3 regions of the Lachnoclostridium sp. genome follow, and region 2 is predicted to be linked to each of the others. Evidence: a T-box and tRNA genes for the amino acid it is inferred to sense, from the RefSeq annotation. Region 2 holds a T-box; the other regions hold tRNA genes.

Region 1 (3,297 bases), on a different contig from region 2:
AAAAGTTGAGTTACCCGACCAAAAGGAAACTCACACCAAAGAGAAAAAAAATTACGGACAATTAGAAAGAATTTCAAAGGATGAAAAGTAATTGGTAAGGGGTGTTAATGTGGGCAATGGTGATTATGATTTAACTTACAGTGATTTTAATCCAACGGTGTTTTTTGCTAGCAAGATGCGTGTGACCAAGCGAATAGCATATCATGCGCATCAAGATTTTACAGAATTAACATATATTTTGTCCGGTACGAGTAAATATCGTATCGATGACATATATTATGATGTGAAAGCTGGTGACATGATTGTTTGCAATCCCGGTGTATTTCATCAAAACATGCTGCTAGATGGTGAAGAACCGTTGGTGGAATTTTGTACCGGCTTTACGGATTATCAATTTAAAAATATGCCGGAAAATACAATTCAATTAAGCAACCAGGGCCATATCGTTCATTTAAGTTCAGAGGCAAAGCGAGAGATATCCAGACTTTGTTATGATATGCTGGCGGAGAACGAAGCTGGTCAGGTTGGAAAGTACTTTATGTTAAAAGCACAACTTATTCAGATGCTAATGCTACTGATGCGAGAAGTGATTGAAGCACCAAAGGTGATCCAGAAGGGCTGTAATTTTGAGACTTATAGCAAAAGCTATGCTGTCAAGCGAATTATTAATTACCTGATGGAGAATTACGCACATAAAATATCCCTTGATCAGATTGCGCATAACATGTACTTAAGTCCTGTTTATATCTCAAAGATATTTAAAGAAGAGACTGGAGAATCACCAATCAACTATTTAATCAAGATAAGATTAGAAAAAGCAAAAGAAATCTTGTCAGAACGAGAAGGCGGAAGTATTAAAAACATTGCAAATGAAATAGGTTATGATGATGTATATCATTTTAGTAAGTTATTTAAAAAGTATTTCGGTATTTCACCGCAGAATTATCGAAAGTCCCTAATCGCACAGCGAACGACGGAATCACAATAGCATATCGGAAAGGCAGAGGTAGTACCATGAATCTGTATGAAGCAATGTTTGTCAGAAAATCAATGAGAAATTATAATATGGAGGCGTTAGAGGAGAAACTGCTTGAGAATATAACTTCCTATATAGAGCAGTTAAAGCCATATAAGAGTAGCATTGAATATGAGATGATAATTGTTGACAATACGAAAGAAGATGAAAAATTTAAGGGTTTATTTCAGGTAAAAGCCCCTTATTACCTGCTGATCTCCTCAGAATTAAAGCAGGATTATCTAATCAATGCGGGTTTTCTCATGCAGCAGATGATACTTTATCTGACAGCAAGAGGGATTGCAACCTGTTATCAGGGAGGAATTAAACCAAATTCAGAGCTAAAGTCTAAGCTAAAATATGATTATGTTATAGCAATTGCATTTGGCAGGAGTGAAAAATCGATTTACCGTTCACCAGAGAAGGCAAAACGTCTGTCGGAAGACAGCTTAATTGTATATAAGGAAGAGGTCAGCGAGAATATGAAGGTCATTATGCAAGCTGCCATTCTTTCACCGTCCTCAATGAATAACCAACCTTGGCGCTTTGTAGTATATCATAACCGTATTCATGTATTTTGTAAAAAAGCTAGATTTTTGAAATTCGTAATAAGCGATATGAAGCTAATTGATATGGGAATAGTCTTAGCAAATATATCTCAGGCAACGGATGAATTATGGTTGGATGTAATATCAACGAAGTCTGAAGTTTTCTCAAATAAAGACTTAAAGAATACGGAATACATTACGACTGTTATGCTTAAGGAAAAGGTATTTTAAAAAGTTACAAATTGTGCGAAAAAAGCTTAAAAAAATAAAATAAAAATTTTCCGAATTGTGTTGACAAAAAGAACAATATGGGTTATTATATATCTTGTCTTCACGAGATTGTAAAACGAGAAGATAAGATATATAAAATGCACGAGTGGCTCAGTGGTGGAGTATCGCCTTGCCAAGGCGAGGGTCGCGGGTTCGAATCCCGTCTCGTGCTTAATGAAAATGGCAGGAAAGCTAGTAAAATCAAGCTTTCCTGTTTTTTTGTGTCTAAAAGTCATGAGTACAGGATGTGTGTAACATCCTTTTACATACTCATCAGCATATAATGCTTAATTCATGTAGGTACGGTTCTGCTCGTCATTCTGGCCTGTGTAAACAGGTATTCGCTCGGCAATCTCCATCTTATGAATATAGACTTTGTTATCCAACATATCTTCCTTCTTAAGGACTACTAGTTCACCGACCCTTGTTCCAATTTGAAAAGACGTTACGAGTAGCCGTTATTATGTTTGTTTGAGAAAGGGTACACTTATTGTAATGAGTAGAAGATACACTGGATTCGCTGATTGATTTCCTATATTTAGAAATGTATAATAAGATTAATATTGAGAATCGTAAAACTTTATAAAATTTAGAAGGTGTTAAACATGAACAATAACCAACTAATTGAATGGTTAAAAGAAAACGTCGGACCTGCTATAAAATTGAATTTGATAAAAGAATCATTGATTGATAAAGAATAATATAATGTAAACGCATTGACCCAAGAAATAAAACGACTAATTCATTATAGTAAGAGATTGAGATTTATGAGGAGGTTAAGAATTTCTAGATCTAATAAGATATAATGCAAATAAAATACACAAATAATCTTGCTAAGAAGAAAAATTTTATAATTTTTCCAACCTTTTTTATAAATCGACACACTATATATATGACAGTCAATAAATGAAAGCTTTCAAAAGAGGTAACCTAATGGATAAGATTTATGCAGACAAAATGATAGAAAAATATCAAACAATGTTTTATGGTTTTGCACTTTCTAAGGCATATACCATCGATGAGGCGGAGGAACTGGCAGCAAGAATAGTACTTGAAGCATATGTAACTCTTCTTAAGGTAGATGATATAAGTAACTGGGATGGTTACTTATATCGTATTGCAAGCGGCGTATATGCAAGATATGTAAAAGAAATTAAGCGTAATAGTAATTTTGCAATTGATGATATGGAGATTACATCGGATGTGGATTTTACAAAAGAGATAATGCAAAGTGAAGATTATAAACTAATTAAACGTGAAATTTCATGGCTAAGTAAAATCCAAAGAGAAATTATCTATATGCATTATTACGAAAACAATAAGATTTCTTACATAAGCCATGCTTTAAACCTTCCTGTAGGGACTGTCAAATGGCATCTACATGATGCTAAGAAAATCATGAAAGAAGGAATGGAAATAATGAGAAATAGTGGAGAATTAGGAATAAAACCTGTGAGTTTTTGT
Region 2 (3,297 bases):
TGTTCCGATGGCGTCAGCTCTTCGATAGCGCTTTCCAATAGTTCCTGCCTCATCATAACTAGCCATCATGTGTTTTCTTAGTAACTGATAAACCTCCTTTGCTTTCTCACTGTGGCGGTTCTTAATAAGAGGTAAAACATTTACTTTGACTGGTGAAAGATTTTTTGAAATCTTAAGCACTAATCTGCTATCATTCTCGTTAATCTTCTCTTCTACTAAAGATTCGAATAAAACTGCAAGTACGATTCTATCTAATCCATAAGTTGATTCTATGATGTACGGAATAAATTTCTCCCTGCTGTTTTCATCAAAATATTCCAAGTTTACTTTAGAAAACTCTTGATGTCTTTTTAAATCAAAGTCCGTACGATTGTGGGTTCCATTGATTTCTCCCCAACCAAAAGGAAACAAATACTCGATATCACATGCTGCTTTTGCATAGTGAGCCAACTTTTCATGGTCATGGAATCTAAGATGCTTATTGTCTATACCTAAGTATTCAAAGAATGATGTGCCGTAATCTTTAAAATATTGATAAAGCTCTTCATCGCATCCTTGTTTACAGAAAGTCTGATATTCCATTTGTTCAAATTCAATTGTTCGAAAGGTAAAGTTACCCGGTGTAATTTCATTACGAAACGCTTTACCGATTTGACCTATACTAAATGGTAGCTTTGCTCGCGTAGTTCGCATTACATTTAGATAGTTAACATACTCACCCTGAGCATTTTCAGGTCGTAAATAAATAGTATTGGAACTATCTTCTGTTACACCACGTTTTGTTGCAAACATTAGATTGAATTGACGAATATTAGTATAGTTACTAGAACCACAAATAGGACATGGAATTCTATTCTCTTGAATATAGTTAGACATTTCAATCTGTGTCATAGCATCCACATTTAAATCATCCTTATAGTTTTGAATCAAATTATCAGCACGATGCCTTGTTTTACAGTTTTTACAATCAAGTAAAGGATCAGTAAAACTAGACAAATGCCCGCTAGCTTGCCAAATTCTCGGATTCATAAGAATATCAGAATCTAATTCATAACTACTTTCCCTATTCTGAATAAAATAATAACGCCAAGCATCTTTAATGTTATTCTTAAGCCTGGTGCCCAAAGGTCCATAATCCCAGGTGTTTGCTAAACCTCCATAAATCTCACTTCCTTGAAAGATAAATCCGTACTGATTACAGTATGCAACCATTTGTTCCATTGAAAATTTGCTCATAATAAGCCTCCTTTTTAAATTTAAATAATGTGTGAAGTATTAACCTTAGCAGATATTTTTTCTTTCGTTTGCAGCTGAAGTTTCAATAAATTAAAAAACGCCCTAAGCTATAAAGCTTAGGGCGAATATAATCCGCGGTACCACCTAAATTCAGATATTAACAAGGAAATCAGCTGGCTGATTTTTTTTGCGTTATCTGCTCTTTGTCAGCACGAGAAAATGTAACATCTTTATGCTGTTCCCGAAGATAACGGCGGGATTCCGATGGTATCTACTAAGGTAATTCCTGTTCAATCCATAGCTCAAAGGTGCCTTCTATATCACCATCTTAAGAATTCACACCAATCATTCTCTCTCTGAAATCAAGTGACTATATACTATTCCTTATCAACGCTGTTTTGATTTGAAATTATCTGAAAGTTTAGCACTAACTTTAGAAACTGTCAACTAATTTTTTTTGTAACATTTTGACTAATTTTTTTTGTAAGTTTTTGAGCAACCTTTGTATAAAAATCAGTGGTTTCTTGGTTGTTTTTTTAATTAATTACCAAAAACCGCCCTGTATCTTAATAACGATATAGTTAGTGGAAGCCCTGTTATGCACATTTATTATCCCCGAACCTATCGTTGTGAAAATTGCCACTTTTAATTTGAAATGTTCCAACACCAAGTGTTCTACGTCCAATAAAATATATTGCTTCTAATACCAACCACCTGTCTCTTTAAAGGATTGTATTCTATCTATTGAATTCTGAATTAATTCTTTTGAAAATCCCATGATTTCCAATAATTTTATAGCATTTCCAGAGGTACACACGCCATCTTTGATTTTATAATCAAAATGAAGTTCATTATCCGTGATTGTTTCTATAAAATGCATATTTTGATATATTCCATCTAATAATTTAGTGAGCTCCGTATCATGTGTCGCAGCGATGCACAATACTTGAAACTGTAAAAGTTCTTTTAATACTTCGGTTGAGGCTGCGATACGTTCTAATGTATTCGTTCCTTTTAAAACTTCATCAATAAAGCATAGAACTTTATTCCCTTCCCTAGCACTATCAAAAATTCTCTTCAAAGCTTTTATTTCTGCCATATAATAACTCTCATGCTGTTCTAAATCATCTTTTAATGAAATCGATGTATGAATATGATAAAAGTTAGTTTCGAAACGTGTTGCATGCACTGTATAAATAGTTTGCGCTAACAAAGCATTAATTCCTAAAGTACGCAAAAATGTTGACTTACCTGAAGCATTTGTACCTGTGATCAACGTGCTTCTTTCTCCTGTAAAATCATTAGCTACAGCAGTATTAATCAGTGGATGATAGATGTCGGTAGTAACAATACTTAAGGTATCAGTAAAATTAGGGGTACAAAAATACAACTGATTTTTTCGATATTTTGCTATTGCAACCATGCTATCTAAGAAACCTATGATTTGATAAATGAGAATTAATTCTTTATAATATGCTTTTAATTTTTTTATATATCTGCTATAGAGAAGAATATCCATATGGGTTAATATTCTTAGATAGTCAGAAACGATATCAATATCTGAGGCAAAAGTGGTTACACCAGAGCTAATCGCACGGATCGTACTCTTAAATTGTTTGCACAGCTTTTGGCTAAATTTTATCTGATTAAAATAGCAGGATAGGCTTGCATCAGTTATTTGACTAAGTTCTTTGGCAGCCATTAACATATTACCAACGATTCTAACGAGTGGTAAGTCACTTTCCATTGATGCTCTATCTTTAAAATATGTTACTACACTTAGTAAAAGAACTATGAAGAACAGAGGTATACCTACAAGTCTGCTAAAATAAATCAATACCACTGAGCTAATAAGAGATATTGCACTAATTATATGAGGCCATTTATTCGGTGCCTTTAACTCTTCACAGTTTAGTAAATAATCATATAAAGAACTACTACAGCTTTTACCAATAGCGGAAAGACTATACTGAAGCTTTGTTCTCAAATCACTAGAATTAGTTAAAATCTCTATTACGCGGTTCCGTTCCTTAAGTTCTTCTTCCAAATGTGGTTTGTGTA
Region 3 (3,297 bases), on a different contig from region 2:
AGTTTCCAAGACCATCACAATAATCATCACGTATTAACTTTGCCTTTCCATTTATTATAGCGATAGCACCCTCTTTACAGGCACTAGCACATAAACCACAGCCATTGCAAGCTTCTTCATCAATTTTAATGATTGTTCTAATCATAATATCCTCCCAAAATATATGCTATAATCGTTACACTTTAACTTGAAATATGTTATGTATATAATATAAGTTAAGAATATAAAAATGTCTGTTGTAAAAACAACAATAATAAGCTATTCTTAATGTATTATTGTAGTAAGGAAATCTTGATGTGTCAACTTGACATGAAAGTGAAAATATAAAGCTATATACGAAAGCTAGAAAGGGGCTGTTTTTTTGATGGATTATAAGGACAGAATGAAAGAGGTTATTCCAATGGATATAAGTTCCTATATCGAATTATTAACTAATATTTCTTTATTTGAAGGTATTGAACAGAAAGATATTGGAGGTATGCTAGGATGCCTTCAAGCGAATAAAAAGAATTTTTTAAAAAATGAGACTATTTTAAGAGCGGGAGAGGTAATTTCTCATCTAGGAATTATATTGTCTGGTAGAGGGCAGATCATTCGTGAAGATATTATGGGAAATCGTAATATTTTATCAAATCTTGAGGTTGGTGATATGTTTGCCGAGGCATTTGCCTGTGCAGGGTCACAGAGGTTACCATTTCAGGTAGTAGCCATAACAGACTGTACAGTAATGTTTCTTGATTATCGTCGTATCGTAACTACATGCTCCAGTTCCTGTTATTTTCATACCAGCCTCATTCATAATATGATGAAAATTCTTGCCGTTAAAAATGTGTTATTAACACAGAAGATGGAACATATGACAAAACGTTCTACAAGAGAGAAGCTATTATCTTACTTATCCGAACAGGCAGCTAAGAGTAATAGTAAGATATTTTCAATACCATTTAACCGCCAGGAATTAGCAGACTACTTATGTGTTGACCGTAGTGCCATGTCAAATGAATTAAGTAAGCTAAAAGACGAAGGCTTAATTGATTATGATAGAAGTGATTTTAGATTGTTAAAAGAGCAATTGAGCTAGTCATAAAGTGCCACAAAGAGGAAAATAAAAAGTTTGAAAAGAGCATTGACAAAACCGCAATCCTATAGTATCATATATCTTGCATTCGGCAAACGACGAATACATAGAATATGAATGCACGAGTGGCTCAGTGGTGGAGTATCGCCTTGCCAAGGCGAGGGTCGCGGGTTCGAATCCCGTCTCGTGCTTACAAAATCCCTTGAATTTCAAGGGATTTTTTGTTACGCTGATATGTGCATCGTATGTGCACTACTTTTTCATGTTCTTTCTGACGCAGACATTCATCTCTTTGATTTTATGTAGCCTTGATGTCTTACAATGCAAACATTTGCCATAAAAATTTCCTCCTTTATAAATTTGTTAATCTGTTTCATTAATTAGAATGACAGCCGAATTTAAAAGGGAGTATTTTTTTCATTTTTTCAGAAAATGATTTTCATTTACCTAAATTCAGATTATCTGTATTAACTCACTAGGGCAGTCTAACGACTGACCTGCTCGCTCTCCGAGGGGTCTGCGACGCTTTTGCATCATCCACACATTAAAACAACGAAGGATCCATGCGCAGCATGGAGCTTCATTGTTTCGATTCCGCATTCTTCGAGGTAGTACTTGTTCTGGATTATCAGTTGTTGCTATGATTTTATATTGTAATCAGCATCTCATTCAGCCCACTTGATTGTTTTTACATACAAGAATGAAATTATATTTATTCAAAGTGGTATACACCATTTAAGAAAGTGTAGATGATACGCATTAATAATTGGTGTACACAGACTACTGAAAAATTTAGTTTAATTATTTTACCCAATATGATATTATTAAGTTGGAAAAAAATTGGAAACCATTAAGGTATTTCCTTCAATAAATTATAAATAGGGGAGTGGTAGTATGGTAGATGGTCATATTCATATTGAACGAGGAGAATATACGCATGAATGGGTAAATCAATTCGTTATCAAAGCAGTTGAAAAGCAATTAGATGAGATTTGGCTTCTTGAGCATTGTTATCGGTTTGAAGAATTTGTTCCCATGTATGATTCTGTTTGTGCATATAGCGATTATATAGATACATGGTTCCATAGAAATGCAGGTGTTTTGAAACTAGAGAATTATTTGTCACTTATCAAACAAATCAGAAATAATCAGTTTCCTGTTAAGATTAAGTTTGGTCTTGAGATATGCTATTTTAAAGAGTTTGAAGATTTAGTTGTAGAATTAACTAAAGGTAAAGATTTTGATTTCTTGTTGGGTAGCGTTCATTTTGTTGATGATTTTGCCTTTGACCATAAGGAAGAGCATTGGAATGGAATTAATGTCGATGAAATATATCATAGATATTTTGAAACATCTATTTCACTTGCTCAAAGTTGCATATATGACGGTATAGCTCATCCCGATTCGATTAAACTTTTTGGACAAAAACCATCATATTCTCTAACGGATTATTATGATAGTTTAGCAAAGGAGCTTTCAAAAAATAATATGTACGCAGAACAAAATAGTGGAGTATTTCGACGTTGTCCTAATACAGCTACGCTAGGTATGGATGAAGAAATGCTAAAAATAATGAAAAATAATAATGTGAAAATCATTACAGCATCGGATGCTCATTGCCCTGAAGATGTTGGTGATAGAATATTGGAACTTAACAATTGTTTAATAAATAGTTAGGTGCAACCAGTATCAGAGATTGAAAACCCTCATTTCTATGCGGGTTCTGGTAATGTTCAAACAGTTCATCAAGGTCTCTGAGGTTTTTCCGTTTTAAAGGTTTTGATTACCAATCCAATTTGTCAATCAATAATTAATAAATTCATCGATGAGTAATTACTTAGCTTAGAATCATATGATATTACATATCCAATTGACAATTTATATATACAGCATTATATTATAGAATAAAAGTATAGTTTAACAATATTTACAAAAACCACTTAATCGATGGAGACAAAAAATGGACAAAAGAGACATATTACTAACATTACAGAACATGTTTGAAGACAAAGAGAAAGATGAGCCTGATTTCACAATTGAAAGCAAACAAATTGATAAGAACAATTATTTAACACTAATTACGCGAGATAATGAAGACTTTATCGGTATAGATCCTGATTATGAAGCTTTTATAGCTTTATTAAAGTATCATAATACAAAAGAGTTAAACTATATAGTCAAAAAGTTTAATGATAATAAAGTAAAGATTTTTACGGAGT

The links. The T-box of region 2 lies ahead of RTP52_RS06865 (glycine--tRNA ligase). A T-box ahead of a tRNA ligase gene usually reads a tRNA of that ligase, here a tRNA-Gly.
Region 1: it has a tRNA-Gly gene. The T-box ahead of RTP52_RS06865 (glycine--tRNA ligase) is inferred to sense a tRNA for this amino acid. The anticodon was not compared.
Region 3: it has a tRNA-Gly gene. The T-box ahead of RTP52_RS06865 (glycine--tRNA ligase) is inferred to sense a tRNA for this amino acid. The anticodon was not compared.

The regions. Positions count from the first base shown of each region.
Region 1 is NZ_DAMADT010000019.1:34,174-37,470, reverse strand. Features, by position in the region: gene RTP52_RS12765 (AI-2E family transporter) at 1-91, shown strand, start outside; gene RTP52_RS12760 (AraC family transcriptional regulator) at 92-988, shown strand; gene RTP52_RS12755 (nitroreductase family protein) at 1,015-1,794, shown strand; tRNA gene RTP52_RS12750 (tRNA-Gly) at 1,934-2,005, shown strand; gene RTP52_RS12745 (RNA polymerase sigma factor) at 2,767-3,297, shown strand, end outside.
Region 2 is NZ_DAMADT010000007.1:42,098-45,394, reverse strand. Features, by position in the region: gene RTP52_RS06865 (glycine--tRNA ligase) at 1-1,236, opposite strand, end outside; T-box leader at 1,351-1,636, opposite strand; gene RTP52_RS06860 (MutS-related protein) at 1,937-3,297, opposite strand, start outside.
Region 3 is NZ_DAMADT010000010.1:66,263-69,559, forward strand. Features, by position in the region: gene RTP52_RS08885 (ATP-binding protein) at 1-145, opposite strand, end outside; gene RTP52_RS08890 (Crp/Fnr family transcriptional regulator) at 365-1,081, shown strand; tRNA gene RTP52_RS08895 (tRNA-Gly) at 1,198-1,269, shown strand; gene RTP52_RS08900 (PHP domain-containing protein) at 1,973-2,755, shown strand; gene RTP52_RS08905 (hypothetical protein) at 3,039-3,297, shown strand, end outside.